DNA from 3 places in the Pantoea alfalfae genome. Region 1 is predicted to be linked to each of the others. Evidence: predicted binding sites of a transcription regulator. Region 1 holds the regulator's gene; each other region holds the start of a gene.
What was found. The regulator LexA, encoded in region 1, represses DNA repair genes until DNA is damaged. The targets are predictions, from matches to a motif close to TNCTGTATGTACATACAGNA.
Positions count from the first base shown of each region.

Region 2: the regulator LexA is predicted to act here: its motif matches at 4,819-4,838, upstream of uvrB (excinuclease ABC subunit UvrB).
Region 3: the regulator LexA is predicted to act here: its motif matches at 1,832-1,851, upstream of K6R05_RS10675 (metal-dependent hydrolase).

Region 1 covers NZ_CP082292.1:3,713,903-3,721,554, forward strand. Annotated here, with positions in the region: gene K6R05_RS17365 (conjugal transfer protein TraF) at 1-827, opposite strand, end outside; gene zur (zinc uptake transcriptional repressor Zur) at 1,279-1,800, shown strand; gene K6R05_RS17375 (CsbD family protein) at 1,890-2,102, opposite strand; gene dinF (MATE family efflux transporter DinF) at 2,270-3,592, opposite strand; gene lexA (transcriptional repressor LexA) at 3,693-4,307, opposite strand; gene K6R05_RS17390 (diacylglycerol kinase) at 4,413-4,781, opposite strand; gene plsB (glycerol-3-phosphate 1-O-acyltransferase PlsB) at 4,910-7,333, shown strand.
Region 2 covers NZ_CP082292.1:2,815,473-2,823,124, forward strand. Annotated here, with positions in the region: gene moaB (molybdenum cofactor biosynthesis protein B) at 1-485, opposite strand, end outside; gene moaA (GTP 3',8-cyclase MoaA) at 500-1,486, opposite strand; molybdenum cofactor riboswitch at 1,476-1,609, opposite strand; gene K6R05_RS13215 (gluconeogenesis factor YvcK family protein) at 1,814-2,737, shown strand; gene uvrB (excinuclease ABC subunit UvrB) at 2,721-4,742, opposite strand; gene K6R05_RS13225 (ABC transporter ATP-binding protein) at 5,635-6,357, shown strand; gene bioD (dethiobiotin synthase) at 6,361-7,032, opposite strand; gene bioC (malonyl-ACP O-methyltransferase BioC) at 7,029-7,652, opposite strand, start outside.
Region 3 covers NZ_CP082292.1:2,284,395-2,292,046, forward strand. Annotated here, with positions in the region: gene kduI (5-dehydro-4-deoxy-D-glucuronate isomerase) at 110-946, shown strand; gene kduD (2-dehydro-3-deoxy-D-gluconate 5-dehydrogenase KduD) at 963-1,724, shown strand; gene K6R05_RS10675 (metal-dependent hydrolase) at 1,874-2,464, shown strand; gene K6R05_RS10680 (L-cystine transporter) at 2,616-4,007, shown strand; gene K6R05_RS10685 (DUF6515 family protein) at 4,196-4,585, shown strand; gene osmE (osmotically-inducible lipoprotein OsmE) at 4,652-4,987, opposite strand; gene K6R05_RS10695 (multidrug effflux MFS transporter) at 5,291-6,493, shown strand; gene nadE (NAD(+) synthase) at 6,612-7,436, shown strand; gene yddG (aromatic amino acid DMT transporter YddG) at 7,497-7,652, shown strand, end outside.

The DNA of each region.
Region 1 (7,652 bases):
GCCAGACCGGCATCAACGTTAAAGCCGGTGTCGGTGCTGCGATACTGGCTATTGTTGATGTCGTTCTTGTCATAGTTATAGATGCTGGCAGTATAGTTATAGAGCGAGGTTTTCTGCACTTTCGGCGTCACGCCCACTGAGACCGGCTGACCGGCGATAGTGAACTCATGCGCCACCGCCACACCATAATCAATGGTCAGTGCCGCTAAGCCATTCGCACTGGAACGAAGGTTATTTTGATCGCCCGGACGTGGCAGCACCGTTCCGTTAGCGACACCGCGCAGGTAGTCGATATCACCCTGGACCACGTTGGCACGGACGTGCGCCGTACCGTAGGCTTTGGTAATAAACGCAAAAGGCAGAGTCTCATTGGGGATCGTGACGGCCACGGCCACGCCTGCACTGCCGTGAGCTTTGTTACCGCGCAAATCGCTGAGCTTGTCAGCAACATCGCCGGAGGCAGCACGCAGTTCAGGGTAGCCACGCAGATAATCTGCAAAAGTCAGATTACCAATCACGTCACGATAGCGATCTACGGTGTCCGTAATATCATCGACTTTATCGATCAGCTTATCTTTGTCAGTCACCTGAATTCCCGCTGAAGGGAAAATAATGCTGACGTTATCGTCAGATTTAGCACGCGTCATTAATGCCGGGTTCGCCAGCACTGCTGAGCCATAAACAGAAGATGCTACGCCGGTCCCGCCCATGGCGTCATTACGTGCATCATACCAGGTCCCTGCCGCCATGGCGGAAGAAGAAAGGAAAAGCGCGGTCGCTGCAGCGGAATACTTCAGCGCTGAACGTTGAGCGGATTTTTTCACCATTTGCCTGCCATCACCTGAGAAATTGTCATTGAAACATTCAACGACTGAATAGTTTGTTAGCCCTATTGTGAACCCTGGCTAACGCGTTATTGCTGTGAATTCAAAGGAAACAGTGTCTTAATTCAAAGGATTGGACGTTTTCCAATCAAAAAACCGTTGTAATTGTTCAAACTGCGTCGGGGTATTTCAAATAATGCCAGACTTTCCTTAAGTCTTTCTGAACATTACTTCTTAACTCAGTGAGATGCAAAGCAAAATACCAACAAATTCCGCTTCAGGTCGATTGAAAATGGATCTGATTTCTCGTCAGATTTGAGATAGATAGCGGCTGAAATGCTTAAAATGCTGCTTTATCAGGCAAATAATGCTGTTTTACCAGGCGAAAACGAACATCAGCGCCGAAAAACTATGTGTGATAAAATAACATCACTTATCCAGCGGAGAATTTTTCATGACAAACATGACGTCGCAGCAAATTTTGATTCAGGCTGAAAAGATATGCCTGCAGCGCGGTGTACGTCTGACTTCGCAGCGTGCTGAGGTGTTGCGCCTGATGGCCGAACAGCCTGGCTCGATCAGCGCTTACGATCTGCTGGATCAGCTCCGCATCAGCGAACCACAGGCTAAGCCGCCCACGGTCTATCGTGCGCTGGATTTCCTGCTGGAGCAGGGTTTCATTCATCGGGTGGAATCCAACAACAGCTACGTCATGTGCCACCATTTTGAGGCACCGGCACATACATCGGTGATGCTGGTCTGTGACCGCTGTGCTGCGGTAACGGAGAAACAGGCGCAGGGCGTGGAGAAGATTATCGCAACGCTGGCGGGTGAAGCACAGTTCGCTTTACGTCATAGCGTGATTGAAGCGCATGGTTTATGTAAAAATTGTGCTGCGGTCGAAGCCTGTACGCACCATGAAAGCTGCGAGCATGACCATCAGGATGAGGGTAAAAAGCGGGGCAAACGCGGGTAATCTGCACATCCTTGTGCTGTTCCGTCCCTGTGCCGTTCCGGGGCGGGCGCGCCGGAAAGCTTTTAGCTGATTATCAGCCTGGTATCAGATTACCAGCGGTGATCTTTGTTCTGACCTTCCCAGTCGGTTACTTCACGCTCTGCTTCATCTTTCGCATAGCCATAACGTTCCTGGATTTTGCCGACCAGCTGATCGCGTTTACCTTCGATAACCTGCATGTCGTCATCGGTCAGCTTGCCCCATTTCTCTTTCATTTTGCCTTTGAACTGCTTCCAGTTGCCGCTGGCTTCATCTTTATTCATGGCAGACCTCCAATCCTCGGGGTTTAATGATTATCTTGTTACTTAACAAAATAACGATATAAAGCGCTGGTTAACTGCGCTGCATAGAGTTAATTATAGTAGCCAACTTATTAACCGTAGAATAATACAGAATAATCTGTATCGGCTTGCGTGCAGCCACGACTGACTCAGGCATCAAACCAGCTGTTCTGACGCCAGTGCTTACGCCAGATGAGCCACAGCGACAGGCCGCGCAGCGCCAGGAAAACCGTTACCGCCAGCCACAGTCCGTGATTACCCAGCGCCGGTACGCTGAGCAGCATCAGAAAGTAGCCTGCTGCTGCCACCACCATGCTGTTACGCATCTCACGTCCGCGTGTTGCGCCGATGAACATCCCATCCAGCAGATAACACCAGACGCCGATCAGCGGCATAACGATCTGCCAGACCAGATAGCGGTCAGCACTTTGTTGCAGCGAAGGAAGAGAGGTCAACAGGGTAACAATCTGCGGGCCAGCAATGGCATAGGTCAGGGAAAAGAACAGCGCTACCACCACCGCCTGCCGACAGGCAGAGTGCCAGACACGCAGCAGTTTGCCGCCATCTTTTGCACCATGGGCCTCGCCGGCAAAAGCTTCAACTGCGTAGGCAAAGCCATCCAGCGCATAGGCCGTGAACGTAATGAACATCAGCAATACCGCGTTAACCGCCACCACATCCGGGCCCAGCCGCGCGCCCAGCACGGTCAGCGAGGCGAAACAGAGTTGCAGCATCAATGAGCGCAGCATGATGTCCCGGTTCAGCCGCAGCAGCCGGCCGCTGTCACCGCGCCAGCTCTGCTTCAGCAGGCTTAACGTAATACCGCGCAGCTTCAGGACTCGCCAGACCATGATACCGCCGACACCCAGCGTGATGTACTCCGCCAGCGCCGTGGCGGTTGCCGCCCCCGCGACACCCCAGTGCAGTCCCATCACCAGCCAGAGATCGAGCCCGATGTTAACCAGATTGCCTACCACCAGCAGGATCACTGGCGCGCGCGCATACTGCACGCCCAGCAGCCAGCCCAGAATGACCAGGTTTGCCAGCGTGGCGGGTGCACTGAGCCAGCGAATCTGAATAAACAGCGCCGCCTGTTCCAGTACCGCGGGATTACCGCCAACCAGATGGGTCGCCAGCTGAATAATCGGATAACGTAAAGCGATGAACAGTACACCTGCCAGCAGCGCAATCATCAGCGGCTGGGTCAGCGCACGTGCCAGCGCCATTTTATCACCGGCACCAAACGCCTGCGCCGTCAGGCCAGTCGTACTCATTCGAAGAAAAAGCAGCAGCATAAAGAGGAAACTGGTCACAGTGGTCCCGACCGCAACCCCGCCAAGATAGACAGGGCTGTCGAGATGACCAATAACTGCAGTATCGACCACGCCCAGTAAGGGAACGGTGATATTTGAAAGGATCATCGGCAGCGCAAGCCGCCAGAGATTTTTATCCGTTGCCGTGATAAAGCGCATTCGCCGTTCCGTGCTCAGTGTCGCTGCGCAAAACAGGCAGCGACAAAATTAGGGCAGACAGAATAGCATCAGAGAAAGCGAATGCACGCAGCCCTCAGAATCAGAGCCACTCGCCGTTACGCACCACGCCAACCGCCAGACCTTCAATGGTCAGAGACTGTGCACGGGTATCGACAACAATCGGGTCGAAATCGCTGTTTTCAGGCAGCAGATGCACGATAGCACCCTGCTTTTTCCAGCGCTTAACGGTGACTTCATCATCAATGCGGGCAACGACAACCTGGCCATTGCGCACATCCTGGGTTTTATGTACCGCGAGCAGGTCGCCATCCATAATCCCGATATCTTTCATCGACATTCCGCTGACGCGCAGCAGGAAGTCGGCAGAGGGCTTAAACAGGCCCGGATCCACTTTATAGTGGGTTTCGATATGTTCCTGCGCCATGATTGGCTCACCGGCAGCAACCCGGCCAATCAACGGTATGCCTTCTGAGGCTTCTTCTTCCATTAGCAGGCGAATGCCGCGCGATGCACCGGAAACGATCTCAATGACGCCTTTACGCGCCAGCGCTTTCAGGTGCTCTTCTGCCGCATTCGGTGAGCGGAAGCCCAGTTGTGCAGCAATCTCTGCGCGCGTAGGCGGCATGCCTGTTGAAGAAATATGGTCGCGAATCAGGTCATAGACCTGCTGCTGCCTGCTGGTTAATGCTTTCATCCCGCCCCCTGGTTGTTTATACAGTCGCTGTGAGTATATACAGGTATTGGCGAAATGGAAACCGATTGTCAGGCAAAACGCGGCTTCCGGCGCGATATGGAACGCTTATCGCAAATGTGTCCAGAGCAGCGCGATCCAGACAAAGAGTGCCAGTAAGATGCTGATCAGTACTGCCGCAGATCCCATATCTTTGGCCCGGCCCGCCAGCGGATGATGCTCCTGACCGATGCGGTCGACCACGGATTCAATGGCGCTATTAAGGATTTCGACAATGACCACCAGCACCACCGACCCAATCATCAGGATGCGTGAGACCACATCGACATCCAGCCAGCAGGCGATAATAATGGCGACCAGCGCAGCCAGGGCTTCCTGACGAAACGCCGCTTCATGTTGCCAGGCGGCACGCAGTCCCTGCCAGGAGTAACCTGCGGCTTTAATTATTCTGATAAGTCCGGTGGCATTATTTGCCATGATGTGGGAACCCTTTTATCGGATTGACGTCAATGTCTGGGCTGCGTGCAATTGGCACCACCACAGATCTTCGCTGCACTTTCTGGTATGCTTGCGGCGCTTTGCTAACAAGAGGCTTCATGTTGTCTATGTCAGGTTGGCGTAAACTCTATTACAAATTGCTTAATTTACCACTGTCGTTTTTGGTAAAAAGTAAGGCCATTCCGGCCGATCCTGTGTCTGAACATGGTCTGGATCCGACCCGACCTATTATGTATGTTTTGCCTTACGATTCGAAGGCCGACTTACTGACTTTACGCGCGCAGTGTCTGCGGCATCATCTGCCTGATCCGCTCTCTCCGCTGGAGATTGATGGTTCACTGCTGCCGCGCCACGTATTTATCCACGATGGCCCGCGCGTATTCCCCTACTTTGTGCCCAGCGTCGAATCGGTGAAAATCTTTCACGATTACCTCGATCTGCATCGCAATAATCCTAAGCTCGATATCCAGATGCTGCCGGTCACGGTAATGTTTGGCCGCGCACCAGGACGTGAAGTCCAGGGCGAAGCCACGCCACACCTGCGTGTGCTGAACGGTGTACAGAAGTTCTTTGCGGTGATCTGGCACGGACGCGACAGCTTTGTTCGCTTCTCGCCGACCGTCTCACTGCGCCGTATGGCCACGGAGCACGGTACGGATAAGTCGATCGCCCAGAAGCTGGCTCGCGTGGCGCGCATCCATTTTGCCCGTCAGCGGCTGGCGGCGATTGGCCCGCGTTTACCGGCGCGTCAGGATCTGTTCAACCGTCTGCTGCAATCCAAAGCGATTGAAAAAGCCGTCGAAGATGAAGCACGCAGCAAAAAAATCTCCCATGAGAAAGCGCAGCAGAATGCCGTTGAGATGATGGAAGAAATTGCCGCCAACTTCTCTTATGAAGCGATTCGCGTCACCGACCGCGTGATGGGCTGGCTCTGGAGTCGTCTCTATCAGGGCATCAACGTCAATGGCGGCGAAAAAGTTCGTCAGCTGGCGCAGGATGGCCACGAGATTGTCTATGTGCCGTGCCATCGCAGCCACATGGATTATCTGCTGCTCTCCTATGTGCTCTATCATCAGGGCCTGGTGCCGCCACACATTGCTGCCGGTATCAATCTCAACTTCTGGCCAGCCGGCCCGATTTTCCGTCGTCTGGGCGCGTTCTTTATTCGTCGTACCTTTAAAGGCAACAAGCTCTACGCCACGGTGTTCCGCGAATATCTCGGCGAGCTGTTCACCCGCGGTTATTCAGTTGAATACTTTGTTGAAGGTGGCCGTTCTCGTACCGGTCGCCTGCTGGACCCGAAAACCGGCACTTTAGCTATGACGCTGCAGGCGATGCTGCGCGGCGGCAATCGCCCGATCACGCTGGTGCCGATCTACATCGGTTATGAACATGTGATGGAAGTGGGTACGTACGCCAAAGAACTGCGCGGCGCAGCCAAAGAGAAAGAGGGCTTCATGCAGATGGTGCGCGGCTTACGCAAGCTGCGCAATCTCGGTCAGGGTTACGTTAACTTTGGCGAACCGCTGCCGCTGGTCAACTATCTTAACAAGCGGGTACCGGAATGGCGCGACGCGATCGATCCGATTGAGCCGCAGCGTCCGAGCTGGTTAACACCGACGGTGAATGATATCGCGGCCAGCCTGATGGTGCGTATCAATGAAGCGGGCGCGGCTAACGCCATGAACCTCTGTGTCACCGCCCTGCTGGCGTCACGTCAGCGCTCACTCACCCGTGAACAGCTGATTGAACAACTGGAGTGCTATACCCAGTTGCTGCGCAACGTGCCTTACTCGCCAAATGCGACCGTACCCGATCTCTCCGCGGAAGCGCTGCTGGATCACGCCATGGGTATGAATAAGTTTGAGAGCGAAAAGGACAGCATTGGCGACATCATCATTCTGCCGCGTGAGCAGGCGGTGCTGATGACCTACTATCGCAACAATATTCATCACATGCTGGTGATGCCGTCGCTGATTGCCGCCATTGTTCAGCAGCATCAGACGCTGAGCGAAGCAGAACTGCTGCGTCAGGTAAGCCTGATCTACCCGATGCTGAAGAGTGAGCTGTTCCTGCGCTGGCAGACCGATGAGCTGCCGCAACTGTTGACCGAACTGAGTCAGGAGCTGGCGCGTCAGGGCCTGATTACGTTCGAAGCCGGCGAATTGCGCTTTTCCTCAGCGCGCTATCGCACACTGCAACTGCTGGCTGCCGGTGTGCGTGAAACGCTGCAGCGTTATGCCATTACGTTCTCCATTCTCAGCGCCAAGCCGACGATTAACCGCGGCACGCTGGAGAAAGAGAGCCGGACGCTGGCACAGCGTCTGTCGGTGCTGCACGGGATCAATGCGCCGGAGTTCTTCGACAAAGCGGTCTTTACCTCGCTGGTACTGACGCTACGCGATGAAGGGTATATCAGCGACAGCGGGGATGCCAATGTCGCACAGACGCTGGCGACCTGGCACATCCTGGCTGACCTGGTCACCAGTGATGTCCGCATGACGATTGAAACCGCGGTGGCGCACGACTGACCCCTGCGCACAGTAAAAAGGCGACCTCATGAGGTCGCCTTTTTTATGCCCAAAACTTCGGAGCAGAAGAATTCTGGAAGCAATGAATAAGCTCAACACGCTGGGAACAGGGTCAGAAGAGGAAAGCGTCCCGCCGCCCGGAAAAAAACGCCAGGCGTTTTTGAACAACGCAACGCGTTGGCCCGGTTACGGGCGCACCTCAGGGATGAGGTGCGTACTAAAAACGCCGGGAGCGTTTTTGAACAACGCAACGCGTTGGCCCGGCTACGGGCGCACCTCAGGGATGGGGTGCGTACTAAAAACGCCGGGAGCGTTTTTG
Region 2 (7,652 bases), 900 kb from region 1:
CAGGGCGCGGTGCGTGCATCAAGCTGGTCAGCAATAATGCGCTCCCAGGCGGTGCGACAGGCGCTGGTGGAGCCCGGCACGGCCAGGATCAGCGTCCCGTTAGCCAGACCGGCAATGGCGCGCGACTGCAGCGTCGATCCGCCAATCTCTTCATAGGAGATCATCCGGAACAGTTCGCCAAACCCGTCGATTTCGCGGTCAAACAGCGGCAGCAGCGCTTCCGGCGTGCTGTTTTTCAGGTTAAAGCCGGTGCCGCCATTAATGATCACCACCTGTACATCGTCACTGGCGATCCAGCGCGATACTGTGGCGCGAATGCGGTAGAGATGATCCGGCACGATGGCGTGATCGACGACGTCATGGCCCGCTTCTGCCGCCGCCTCGCGCAGATAGTCGCCGGAGGTGTCGTTGCTGGCATCGCGACGGTCTGACACCGTCATCACCGCAATCTGCACGGCCTGAAATTCGCTGGCTGGTTTACCCATACTTCCTCCTGAAATTAGCCACCAATGTAAGAGAGATTCTGTGTGATGCCGGTGTTGCCCTGATGCAGGAAGTGCGTCTGTTTCTTCTGCCCCAGGCTGCTGGCGATGCGCGCCTGCAGTTCGGCCTGCTGCGCATCGGATGCCAGCAGGTCGCGCAGCGGCACACCGCCGTCACCAAACAGGCACAGGTGCAGATTACCCTGCGCCGATACACGCAGACGGTTGCAGCTGGCACAGAAATCTTTGGCGTAAGGCATGATCAGGCCAATCTCGCCGACATAATCGGGATGGTAAAAAACCTGAGCCGGGCCGTCGCTGCGTCCGCTTTCGCGCCGCTGCCAGCCCTGGGCGATGAGTTGATCGCGGATCACCATGCCGGACACATGCTGATCGCGGAACAGCGTGCCGCCGTCGCCGGTCTCCATCAGTTCGATAAAGCGCAGCTGAATCGGACGGGTGCGGATCCAGTCAAGAAAAGTCGCCAGATTACGGCTATTGAGATCGCGCATCAGCACGCTGTTGACTTTGACCTGGCGAAAACCGGCGTCCAGCGCCGCGTCGATGCCGCTCATCACCTGATGGAATTTATCCTGGCCGGTGATGGCGTGAAACTGACGGGCATCCAGGCTGTCGACGCTGACGTTAAGTGCGGTCAGACCCGCATCACGCCACTGCTTCACGTCGCGGGCCAGCCGGTAGCCATTGGTGGTCACTGCGATCTGGCGGATAGAGGCGTTTTCACGCACTGCCGCAATGATGTCGGTAAAATCACGGCGCAGCGACGGCTCACCGCCGGTCAGCCGCACTTTTTCGGTTCCGGCTGCGGCGAAGGCCCGCGTGACGCGGCGGATTTCATCCAGAGAGAGAAAGCTTTTGTTACGAATTCCCTGCGGTTTGTAGCCGTCAGGAAGACAGTAGGTACAGCGGAAATTACAGACATCCGTGACCGACAGGCGCAGGTAATAGAACTTACGCGCGTATGCATCAGTAAATTGTGACACCAGAACACCTTTCCAGATTGGGAGATGCAGTCATTTCTTCCTGCACCCTGGCAGCTCGATGGCTACGGCCTGAACCCCCTATCCGCAGACTTAGGCATTCAGGCTTGAGTGTACGCTGACCCGTTGATCAGCGCGGTAAACATGATGGTAGCGTGAATTCCGCCACTCTTCCATTTGCTCTTTTCGCTATATATTCTTATACATATCGAATTTTCACCGCATTTTCGCGACAGGATACGTTAAAATGCGATCCAGATTTTGACGTAAGTCATCCGCGCGGGCTTAGCGTTTAGAGCCACGCTACGCGAAAGGATAGTAAGGAGAAGTATGAATCGCACACTGGCCGATCTTGATCGCGTTGTGGCACTGGGCGGCGGACACGGTTTAGGCCGCGTGATGTCGGCTCTTTCCCCGCTGGGCTCACGTCTCACCGGCATCGTCACCACCACCGACAACGGCGGATCGACCGGCCGCATTCGTCGATCCGAAGGCGGTATCGCCTGGGGCGACATGCGCAACTGCCTCAACCAGCTGATTGCAGAACCGAGCGTCGCCTCCGCGATGTTCGAGTATCGCTTTGCCGGTAACGGCGAACTGGCCGGTCACAATCTCGGTAACCTGATGCTGCGGGCGCTGGATCATCTGAGCGTTCGTCCGCTGGAAGCGATCAACATCATCCGTAACCTGCTGAAGGTCGACGCCTTTTTAATTCCGATGTCAGAGCAGCCAGTGGATCTGGTGGCGATGGATGCCGAAGGCAATATGGTTTACGGCGAAACCGCGATTGACGAGATGAAGCAGCCGCCGCAGGAGTTGATGCTGCACCCCAACGTCCAGCCGACGCGGGAAGCGCTACAGGCCGTTGCAGAAGCGGATCTGATCCTGATTGGCCCAGGCAGTTTCTATACCAGCCTGATGCCGATTCTGCTGATGGAAGAGATGGCGCAGGCACTGCGTCGCACGCCTGCCACTATGGTGTTTATCGGTAATCTGGGTCGCGAGCTGAGTCCTGCCGCGGCCAGTCTTTCGGTGGCTGACAAGCTTCAGATGATGGAACGTTATATCGGCAAGCGGGTGATTGATGCGGTCGTGGTCGGTCCGGCGGTCGCCACAGAGGGCATTGAGAACCGGCTGATTGTCCGTGAACCGCTGGAGGCCGCTGACATTAAATATCGTCACGACCGCCAGCTGTTACGGGTGGCGCTGGAACACGCCATTCAGGGCTTTGACGGCGCTACGAGGCCGCAATAAACAGCGTTCGCAGCTCATGCAGCTGATCGCGCACGCTGGCTGCCTGTTCGAACTCCAGGTTCTGCGCGTGCTGCTGCATCTGCCCTTCCAGCTCGTGGATCTTCTTCTGCAGCGCCTGCGGCGTTAGCAGTTGCAAATCGGCCAGTGCCTGAGCTTCGCCAGGTCGGGCGGGTTTCGCTTTACCACGGGTTTTCACCACGTTGTTGCCCAGTTCCAGAATATCGGTGATCTTCTTATTCAGGCCCTGCGGCACAATGCCGTTCTGCTCGTTGTGCAGCTGCTGCTTCTCACGGCGGCGCTCCGTCTCTTCAATGGCGCGCGCCATTGACGGCGTGATTTTATCGCCATAAAGAATCGCCTTGCCGTTGATGTTACGCGCCGCACGACCAATGGTCTGAATCAGCGATCGTTCGGAACGCAGGAAGCCCTCTTTATCCGCATCCAGAATCGCCACCAGCGACACTTCCGGCATATCCAGCCCCTCACGCAGTAAGTTGATGCCTACCAGTACATCAAACTCACCCAGACGTAAGTCGCGGATAATCTCCATACGCTCTACGGTGTCAATGTCGGAGTGCAGATAGCGCACTTTCTCGCCATGCTCCGTGAGATACTCGGTAAGATCTTCCGCCATGCGCTTGGTCAGCACCGTCACCAGCACACGTTCGTTGATCGCCACGCGCTGACGGATCTCGGACAGCAGATCGTCAACCTGCGTCCCGACCGGACGCACTTCGATGATCGGGTCCAGCAGGCCGGTAGGACGTACCACCTGGTCAACCACTTCATCGCCCGATTTTTCCAGCTCATATTTGCCCGGCGTTGCCGAGACATAGATGGTCTGCGGGGCCAGCGCCTCAAACTCTTCAAACTTCATCGGACGGTTGTCCAGCGCCGACGGCAGGCGGAAGCCATACTCCACCAGCGTCTCTTTACGCGCCCGGTCGCCTTTGTACATGCCGCCAATCTGCGGGATGGTCACATGCGACTCATCCACCACCAGCAGGCCATCGGCGGGCAGATAGTCAAACAGCGTCGGCGGCGCTTCGCCCGGTCCGCGTGCGGAGAGGTAGCGCGAGTAGTTTTCGATACCGGAGCAGTAACCCAGCTCACTCATCATCTCAAGGTCAAACTGGGTACGCTGGGTAATACGCTGCTCTTCCAGCAGCTTATTGTTCTCCAGCAATACCCGGCGACGGTCGGCCAGCTCGACTTTGATATCTTCCATCGCCTGCAGAATACGCTCACGCGGCGTCACGTAGTGCGTCTTGGGATAGATGGTAAAGCGCGGCACTACTGAATCGATCTGACCGGTCAGCGGGTCAAACAGCGACAGACGCTCGACCTCTTCGTCAAACAGTTCGACGCGCAGCGCGATATCGTCCGACTCTGCCGGGAAGATATCGATCACTTCGCCACGCACGCGGAAAGTGCCGCGCTGGAACGCCTGGTCGTTACGGGTGTATTGCAGCTCTGACAGGCGGCGCAGAATGCTGCGCTGATCGATAATCATGCCGCGGGTCAGGTGCAACATCATTTTGAGATAGAGATCGGGATCGCCCAGACCGTAGATCGCCGAAACCGACGCCACCACGATAACGTCGCGCCGTTCAAGCAGCGCCTTGGTGGCCGACAGACGCATCTGTTCGATGTGTTCGTTAACCGATGCATCCTTTTCGATAAAGGTATCGGAGCTCGGCACATAGGCTTCAGGCTGATAGTAGTCGTAGTAAGAGACGAAAAACTCGACGGCGTTATCCGGGAAAAACTCTTTCATCTCGCCATAGAGCTGAGCCGCCAGCGTCTTGTTCGGTGCCAGCACCATCGTCGGGCGGTTAAGGTCGGCAATGACGTTGGCGACGGTAAACGTTTTACCTGAGCCGGTCACGCCTAATAAGGTCTGATGGGCCAGTCCATCCTCCAGCCCATCTTCCAGGCGACGGATCGCCTCAGGCTGGTCGCCCGAAGGTTTAAAGGCGGAATTGAGTTTAAAAGCTTTGGTCATGAATGCAGTTCCTGCTGGAGAAGTCGGCGGGCAGGCACTTATTTTACTCTGCTATGGTGATTTTGCCAGAAAATAATACTGGATATAAAAACAGTAATCGTGCAAAGTTAATGCAATCAGGGTGAGTCTTAGCCTGCCCGTATTGTGGAGGCGTTATCGCAAAGCGAGCTGCGCAATGTTATCCCCAGACCGGGATCAGATTTAACATTTGTCAATAGAACGTCACAAAATTACAGTTCGGTTACCTGACAGAGAATTCGCAGGCTTGTTTTTTGATAACCAGCTGATTTTATTGATTTAAGATCATAAGGCCAGAATCTCGTCATTATGTTACCAGGCCGCGTATTTCCTCGCTTCTAACCGGTTTTCATTACCTAATGCACAAGGTTATCCACAGGAATGGTGGATAAGTGATGGCAGCCCCGCCGCCATCAGCTGTGTATAATTTTTCCCTGCCCTCCCGCCTCAGTGAAAATAATTTTTTTTGCGTTAAATTTCGCGTTGGCTGCTGACGGATTATTCTGCATTTTTAATCTGTCTTCTGGCGTGGCACGCAAATTTTCATCATTTCACTAAGATTCTTAATCAGACATTCTGCGTTACTGCAGCACGTCTGCACCACAAACAGCGCCCGCAGGCACTGTAAAAGTGCAGGCGCGTGATGACCATGGGTAATTGATAAGTTTTTCTCACCTTTTATCCCTGATACAGCGCACTGTAGCAGGAAACAGGGCCATTTTAAGATCTGGCCTGGGAATTGCAGGAGTCAGTAACGTCACCGCGCTTTATGCGCACTGTGCTGCAATGGTGAGGCTGCCGTTGCTGATGACTTGTTTGCCAGACGACAGAGAGCGGAAGCAATCAGGCTAATGATCGGGAAGGAGAGTGTCAGATGCTGAGTCTACGTTCGGTAAATCAATTTTACGGTCAGAACCATATTCTGTGGGATGTGGACCTGGATCTGTCGCCTGGCACCTGCACCGGCATTCTGGGCCGTCCTGGCATGGGCAAAACCACGCTGGTCAACTGCATTATGGGCAGATTGCCGATTAACAGCGGCACAATTTCCTGGAAAGAGGATGGCTCGCCGCCGGAAGATTTGCTGCTGCAACCGGCTGAACAGCGGGCGCAGATGGGGATTGGCTATGTGCCTCAGGGCCGCCATATTTTTACCCAGATGAGCGTGGAAGATAACCTGCTGATTGCCCTGCTCGCGGGTGCCAGCCAGCGCGACCGTCATCGTGCTATTCCTGAAATGGTATTTGATTTGTTCCCGGCGCTCTACTCGCTGCGCCAGCAACGCAGCGGCGATCTGCCCATCGATCAGCAGCAACAGCTGGCACTGGCGCGCGCGCTGGTGCTGCAGCCCAAACTGCTGATTCTGGATGAGCCGACTGATGGGATGTCGCCGTGGCTGGAAGAGGAGATGGGCAACCTGATCCGCCGGCTTAACCTTGATTACGGGCTGACCATTCTGCTGCTGGAGCAGCGGCTGTCGCTGATCCGGCGTGTGGCGGACTATTTCCTGCTGCTGCACCGTGGCCGTAATGTGGCGCAGGGCAGCATGGAGCAGCTCGATGACCACACCGTGGATAAGTGGCTGACGGTCGCCTGAACCTCACTGCGGCAGCGTCAGGTACTGTCCACAGGACGCCTGCTGCGCTGCATCGGTGAGATACGGAATCGTGCCCAGGCAGGGGGCAGGTAGTCGTTGCTTCAGGCTGGAGAGATATTCCTGATAGCGTTTGCCTGGCGGCTCGACGGTGTTAGCGATCCAGCCCACCAGCAGCAGGCCACGCGCGCGCACCGCCTCGGCGGTGAGCATGGCGTGATTGATGCAGCCGAGCTTAATTCCCACCACCAGAATCACGGGCAGCTGTTCGCTGACCACCCAGTCCGCATAGGTGTGCGTCTCTGACAACGGGGTATACCAGCCGCCCGCGCCTTCGACCAGAATCCAGTCCGCCAGCGGCTCCAGCGCTGCCAGACCTGCTGACAGTGCCAGATGGGTGATCGGCCTGCCCTCTTCAGCGCTGACGATGTGCGGCGAGGTCGGTTCGATAAACGCCAGCGGATTGACCTGCTGGTAGCTCAACGGCACGCTGCTGAAGCGCTGCAGCGCCAGCGCATCACTGTTGCGGAGCCCCTCTGGCGTCATCTCACAGCCTGAAGCAACCGGCTTATAGCCTGCACAGCGGTAGCCCGCAGCGGCGGCGGCCTGCAACAGTGCGCCGCTGGCGACAGTTTTACCGACTTCGGTGTCGGTGCCGGTAATAAACAGCCGTTTCATGATGCACTTACTCCATAAATTAAATGGTAACTCAGGCGATAGCCGTGCCGGTCGCGCGGCCAGTGCGCCTCTAACTGGTTGAGTCGTTGTCGGGTGAGGAGCTGCCCGTCGCGGCCCTGATGCAGATGGGTCGCGCCGATCCCTTTCAGCGAACGCATGGCGCTGAGCGCATCGGGAAAATGCAGCGTCACTTTTTCCGCGCTGCAATGCAGTTGCTCTGCGTAGCAGGCCGCCGCAATCTGCGTCTCGCTGAGAAAGCGGTTGGCGTGCGGCGACGCATCCAGATGGGACCAGGCTTCATGCACCTCCTGCAACGAGCCATCGCCCAGCGTAGAAAACAGCAGCGTGCCAGTGGGGCGCAGCACGCGCCGGAACTGACGCAGCGCGCCGGGCAGATTTTCACTCCACTGCACAGCCAGGTTACTCCACACCAGGTCGAGGCTGTTATCCGCCAGCGGCAGTGCGTCGATGTCGCCCGCCAGATAGTGCTGCGCCGCGTCGTTGTCCCGCGCCTGTTGCAGCATCTGCGGAGAGAGATCCAGCGCCGTGACCTGTTTGCCCCGCTCACGCCATACCCTGCTGTACCAGCCGGTGCCACACCCGGCATCCAGCAGCTGCAG
Region 3 (7,652 bases), 1.4 Mb from region 1:
AAAATAAAACAACGTTTCATTTTTATTGAATTCCCCTCGCGCTCTGCCTAAGATGCCCGAAGCGTCCGCATTCGGGGCATGAATAACCTGACCTGCAGAGAGGCCTGAGATGGACATTCGCCAAAGCATTCACAGCGATCACGCTAAACAACTCGACACTGACGCGCTGCGCCGCGAGTTTCTGATTGAAACGATTTTTTCCGCTGACAATTACACCCTGACCTACAGCCACATCGACCGCATCATCATTGGCGGCGTGATGCCGGTTAATAAGCCAGTCATTATCGGTGATGAGATGGGAAAACAGCTGGGCGTCAGTTACTTTCTTGAACGCCGCGAGCTGGGCATGATCAACATTGGCGGCCCGGGTCTGGTCGAGGTTGACGGTAAAGCCTGGGAGATCGGTCACGAAGAGGCGCTTTACATCGGCAAAGGTGCGCGCAACCTGCAGTTCCGCAGCCTGAACCCTGCACAGCCGGCCAAATTCTATTACAACAGTGCGCCAGCACACAGCACCTTCCCGGACAAGAAAATCACGCTGCAGGACGCAGCAACCGCGACGCTGGGTGATGCCGCGACCTCTAATCGCCGCACCATTAACAAATTTATCGTGCCGGATGTGTTGCCCACCTGCCAGCTCACCATGGGCTTAACCAGACTGGATGAAGGCAGCCTGTGGAACACCATGCCCTGCCACACCCACGAACGCCGCATGGAAGTCTATTTCTACTTCGATATGAGCGAAGAGTGCGCCGTCTTCCACATGATGGGGCAACCGCAGCAAACCCGCCATCTGCTGGTACACAACGAGCAGGCGGTGATCTCACCCAGCTGGTCAATTCACGCCGGTGTCGGCACCCAGCGTTACACCTTTATCTGGGGCATGGTGGGTGAGAATCAGGTCTTTGATGACATGGACCACGTCAAAATCAGTGAACTGCGCTGAGCAGAGGAGAAATACCATGGTACTGAGTACGTTTAACCTGGAAGGTAAAGTCGCGCTGGTGACCGGCTGTAATACCGGTTTAGGGCAAGGTATGGCGCTGGGCCTGGCCCAGGCGGGTTGTGATATCGTCGGCGTTAACCGTGATGGCCCAGATGATACTCACAGTAAAGTGGAGGCGCTGGGTCGCCGGTTCTGGCCGGTGCAGGCCGATCTGATGCAGACCAGCGTGGTGGCCTCAGTGGTTGAACAGGCGCTGGCCGCTGCCGGTAAAATTGACATTCTGGTCAACAATGCCGGCATTATCCGCCGTGAGGACGCACTGAATTTCAGCGAGCAGGACTGGGATGACGTGATGAATCTTAACAGCAAGAGCCTGTTTTTCCTGTCGCAGCAGGTTGCCCGTCAGTTTATCGCGCAGGGTAATGGCGGCAAGATCATCAATATCGCCTCCATGCTCTCCTTCCAGGGCGGTATCCGGGTGCCCTCTTATACGGCGTCGAAAAGTGCCGTGATGGGTCTGACCCGTCTGATGGCGAACGAGTGGGCAAAACATGGCATTAACGTCAATGCCATCGCTCCCGGTTACATGGCCACCAACAATACGGAACAGCTTCGCAATGATGAGTCGCGTAGTGAAGAGATTCTGGGGCGTATTCCGGCAGGCCGCTGGGGCGTGCCTGATGACATGATGGGCCCGATAGTTTTCCTGGCCTCTTCCGCATCTGACTACGTGAATGGCTATACTCTGGCGGTAGATGGCGGCTGGCTGGCACGTTAATCTTTCTGGCAGAACGGGCGGGCAGTGTTTCATCGCTGTCCGCCTTGTTAAAAATATTCATGCTTCGTTACAGCGTCACATGTTCTCATTTACTGGATAAATCCCTATACTGGATGCATCGACAGCTTTCTTTGCAACCAGGTTCTATCATGACGGGCGAAGGCCACATTATTTTTGCCATTGCCAGCGCTATCTTTGCGAAGCGTGCTGAGCTGACACCCGTACTGGCGCAGGCCGACTGGTGGCATCTTGTTCCCTCAGCCCTGCTGACATGTCTGTTGCCCGATATCGACCACCCCAAATCTTTGCTGGGACAGCGACTACGTTGGCTTTCTCATCCTATTGCGCGCGCGTTCGGTCATCGGGGCTTTACCCATAGCCTGCTGGCGGTGGCCGCCGGTTTATGGCTTTTTCAGATAAACCTGCCCCAGTCGTCGCCAATACCGGCAGACGTACTGCAGGGTCTGACGCTGGGCTACCTCAGTCATATTGTGGCCGATATGCTGACACCCGCCGGTGTTCCGCTGCTATGGCCCTGCCGCTGGCGCTTCCGCCTGCCGATTCTGCGCAGTCAGAAAGGAAACCAGCTTGAGCGGGCATTGTGTCTGGGACTGGTCGGCTATGCGCTGTGGTTCCCGGTCGGCATGCCATATTTTGGTGCAAACGGCTGGCCGGCTCAGCTGTTTGATACGCTACAAAATGGCGTCAGTCGATTAATTTCCAGTCATACTGCGCAATAAATCCGCACAAAACACCATTAAGTTATAAACCATGCCATTTGGATATAAGGCACCCTCTGCACCTGCTGTTACCATTCCTGCTGTCTTAATTCGTGATTAACATTATGCGGCTTTCCCGGGTGGGAAAGCCGCATTACTCTGGAGTTTCAGCATGGACCTTCCTCTTACGCTTAATATCGTGGCCTTTGTAGTGCTGCTGGTATTACTCTCCCGCTTCAGCCGTCAGAACTGGAGCCTGTCGAAAAAAGTGCTGACCGGTCTGGTGATCGGCGTGCTGTTCGGCCTGGTTTTGCAGTTGATCTACGGCGAAAACAGCGCAGTGGTAAAAGAGTCTATCAGCTGGTTTAACATCATCGGTAATGGCTATGTCCAGTTGCTGCAGATGGTGGTGATGCCGCTGGTGTTCGTTTCAATTCTGAGCGCGGTTGCCCGTCTGCATAACGCCTCGTCACTGGGGAAAATCAGCGTACTGACCATTGGTGTACTGCTGTTTACCACCGCAATTTCGGCGCTGGTTGGCGTGTTCGTGACCGGCCTGTTTGGTCTGAGCGCGGAAGGTCTGGTACAGGGTGTGCAGGAAACCGCGCGTCTGAGTGCGATCCAGAGCAACTATGTCGGCAAGGTCTCTGACCTGAGCGTGCCACAGCTGGTGCTCTCCTTTATCCCGAAAAACCCGTTTGCCGATCTGACCGGCGCCAGTCCAACCTCCATTATCAGCGTCGTCATCTTTGCCGCCTTCCTGGGTGTCGCTGCCCTGCAGTTGCTGAAAGATGATGAAGTGAAAGGTCAGCGCGTGCTGGTCGCAATTGATACGCTGCAGTCGTGGGTTATGAAGCTGGTTCGTCTGGTAATGAAGCTGACCCCCTACGGTGTGCTGGCGCTGATGACCAAAGTGGTTGCCGGTTCTAACCTGCAGGACATCATCAAGCTGGGCAGCTTTGTGGTCGCCTCTTACCTGGGTCTGGCCATCATGTTTGGTGTTCACGCCCTGTTGCTGTCGGTGAATGGCATCAACCCGCTGCGCTTCTTCCGTAAAGTGTGGCCGGTGATCACCTTCGCCTTCACCAGCCGCTCCAGCGCAGCGAGCATTCCACTGAGCGTAGAGACGCAGACCCGTCGTCTGGGCGTACCTGATTCGATTGCCAGCTTCGCGGCCTCCTTTGGTGCCACAATTGGACAGAATGGCTGTGCCGGCCTCTATCCAACCATGCTGGCCGTGATGGTTGCGCCAACGGTTGGAATCAACCCGTTTGATCCGCTGTGGATTGCCACCCTGGTTGGGATAGTGACGCTGAGCTCCGCAGGCGTGGCCGGTGTCGGCGGTGGTGCCACCTTTGCCGCCCTGATTGTTCTGCCTGCAATGGGCCTGCCTGTTACCCTGGTGGCGCTGCTGATCTCCATTGAGCCGCTGATTGATATGGGTCGTACGGCACTGAACGTTAACGGTTCCATGACCGCCGGTTCCCTGACCAGCCGCTGGTTAGGTCTGACCGATAAGCGCGTACTGGAAAGTGACGACAACGCCGAGCTGGCGCATCGTTAATCTGCTGTAAGCCTGGCGCGCCCGCGCCAGGTTATTTCCACTCTGCCTCTCCATAATCCTCCCCATTGATGGCGACGCCGTTAAGAAAGCGTTAAGCATGGTAAACAGGCGAAAAATCGCCGCTTTAATGCTTGTCTTTGCCCGGCAAAAAGCGAATTCTGCATCCAGTCTTATGAGGAGGACATCCGATGAAAAAAATTATTGCCTCGCTTCTGACGCTGGCGCTGTTGACGCCCGCGCTGGCTTTCGCCCACCCTGGCGACTGGGGCCCGGGTGGATGGGGTCGACATGGCGGACCCGGCCCCCACTGGGGCGGTCCTGGCCCGGTGCGTTTTTTACCTGAAGCCGCTACCGCGGTGCTGATTGGCGGACTGACCTACTACCTGCTGAACGGCAGTTATTATCAGCGTCACGGGGATGAATATGTGGTGGTCGAACCGCCAGCCGGGTCGCGGGTCAGCAATGAAATGCGGGTACTCGACTTTAATGGTAAACGTTTTTATGTGCAGGACGGCCACTACTACCAGCGGCAGATAGACGGTGATTATGTTGAGGTGCCACGTCCGGCAGGATTGTAGTCCGCGCCACAACGAAAAACGGCCCGTCATGACGACGGGCCGTTTGCTATTCAGGAGTGCTACGTGTTACTGCTGAACCTGCGGATCGGTGTCATATTCCGCACAGCTCTGGAAGCCGTAGTTCATCACACGGCCAGTATCGTTGTAGCTCACGAAGTAAGTCTGTGCTTTACCGTCGCGCTGGCCCAGTACGTAAGTCTGGCAGGTGCCGCGCGCGTGAACCATGGTGATTTCAGTAGACGGCGTACCGGCGATCTGACGAACCTGATCACGGGTCATACCTTTTTTAACATCCTTAACAACTGGCTTAGTCACGTAGCTTTCAGCACGATCGTAAGTCGTACAACCAGACAGTGCAGCCAGCGTCAGCGCCGCAGCGATACATCCCATCACTTTATTCATCTTGTTGTTCCTCATTTATTGTCCATGTGGAAACAAGCCTGGAACATAAATGCTGATTTATCAAGTTTATGAGTAACAATTCGTGGCATGGTAAACGTCAGGATATCGTAAAGAAGGCTGTTTTGCTGTCAACGCAGACGTATACTTCCCCGCAAAACAGACACGCCGTAACGACCCGTTTTCAGACTCATCGGCCATCATCTGTGAGGGCGTTGATCAGTGTGATAGCTGCGTAACGGGTCTCTGTAATTTACTGGCTTACCTGCTTTCTGTTCACCCCATCGCTGACGAATCCGAGGATAAATGACCCCTGTACACGCCAACCGCCTGGTTTACGCCATTACGCTCGGCCTGCTGGCCGCACTGGGCCCGCTCTGCATCGATCTCTATCTGCCTGCCCTGCCACAAATGGCGCAGGATCTGCACACTGAAACCGCAACCGCGCAGCTGAGTCTTACCGCCGGTCTGTTGGGTCTGGGCGTTGGACAGCTGCTGTTTGGTCCAATGAGCGATAAGTTCGGCCGCCTGCGTCCGCTGACCCTGTCACTGGGGCTGCTGTTTATCGCCTCGATGGGCTGTGCACTGGCGCAGGATATTAACCAGCTGCTGCTGGCACGACTGTTCGAGGGACTGGCCGGTGCAGGTGGTGCGGTATTGTCACGGGCGATTGCGCGAGATATGTACAGCGGTCATGAGCTGACGCGTTTCTTCGCGCTGCTGATGCTGGTCAACGGCCTGGCACCGATTGGCGCACCGGTACTGGGCGGTGTGCTGATGACGATAGTCAACTGGCGCGGCATCTTTATGGTGTTGGGCGGCATAGCCATTCTCCTGATTCTGCTGGCACGCTGGAAGCTGCATGAAACGCTGCCAGAAGAACGGCGCAGTAAAGGATCGATTTTCTCCGCCTACGCAGCGCTGGGTCAGGTGATAACCCATCGCCCCTTTATGGGCTTCTGCCTGACCCAGGGATTTATGATGTCCGGCATGTTCGCCTACATCGGTGCCTCACCGTTTGTCCTGCAACAGCTTTATGGCCTGTCGCCTCAGGCCTTCAGCTTCTGTTTTGCGGCCAACGGATTTGGTCTGATCATTGCCTCGCAAACCAGCGCCCGCCTCTGTCCACTTTGGGGCGAGTATCGGGTGTTGAAAGGCGGGCTGACGCTGGCCTTTGTCGCCTCCAGTCTGCTGCTGCTGGCCGCGCTGTTACATGCCCCGTTAGCGCTACTGCTGGTGGCACTGTTCTTTACCATCGCCAGTAATGGCGTGATCGCCACCACCGCCTCATCACTGGCGATGCAGAGTCAGGGCCACCGCGCGGGCAGCGCCTCCGCAGTGATTGGCGTCACCATGTTCACCCTGGGCGCGGTTACCGTGCCGATCACCGGCATCGGCGGTACCTCGGTACTGAGCATGTGCGCCACCATTTTTGGCTGCTTTATGATGGCAATTCTGATGTTCAGCCTGCTGGCCAAAAAACCGCTGCCGCGGGTAAAAACTCACTGATTTCGCAATGTTAAGCCTTAATCAGTTGCCGCTTAAGCTTGTTGTTTTGGCGAAGGCACGTTAGCTTTATTAAAACGTTCGCATTAAGCCGACAGGCCACTGACCTGAGGAGAAGTTCATGTCACTGCAGCAGGAAATTATTGAAGCACTGGGTGTGAAACCCGCTATCGACGCCGACCAGGAAGTGCGCGTCAGCGTCGATTTTCTTAAAGCCTACCTGAAACGTCACAGCGGACTGAAAACGCTGGTGCTGGGAATAAGCGGCGGCCAGGATTCAACCCTGGCAGGCAAGCTGGCGCAAACGGCGATTACGGAACTGCGTCAGGAGAGTGGCGATAATGACTACACCTTTATTGCCGTGCGTCTGCCCTATGGTGTGCAGGCGGATGAGCAGGATTGTCAGGACGCGCTGGCGTTTATCGGGCCTGACCGTTCACTGGTGGTCAATATCAAAGAGTCGGTGCTGGCCAGTGAGCGCGCGCTGAAAGAAGCCGGTATTACGCTTTCCGACTTCGTGCGCGGTAATGAAAAAGCGCGCGAGCGAATGAAAGCGCAATACAGCATCGCAGGCATGACCAAAGGGGTAGTGGTCGGCACCGACCACGCGGCAGAAGCGGTCACCGGATTCTTCACCAAGTATGGCGATGGCGGCACTGATATCAACCCACTGTTCCGCCTGAACAAGCGCCAGGGCAAACAGCTGCTGAAGCATCTTGGCTGCCCGGAGCATCTCTACCTGAAGAAACCGACTGCCGATCTGGAAGACGATCGTCCTGGCCTGCAGGATGAAGTGGCGCTGGGTGTCACCTACGAGATGATCGATGATTATCTGGAAGGGAAAACCATCAATCCTGATAACGCCCGCATCATCGAAGGCTGGTATCTGAAGACCGAGCACAAACGTCGCCCGCCGATCACGGTATTTGACGACTTCTGGAAGTAATTCCACGCCTCCTTTGCCCCGACAAGGGAGGCTTCTCTCACTCACCTTGTTGATCGCTGCATGCCTGTCACCGTTTCGCGCGCCACTTTCATCGGACTTATTGCCATTCTGCTATGGAGCACCACCGTTGGCTTGCTGCGCAGCGTCAGTGAAGCCTTTGGTGCCACTGGCGGCGCGGCGCTGATCTATACCACCACAGCGCTCCTGCTCTGCCTG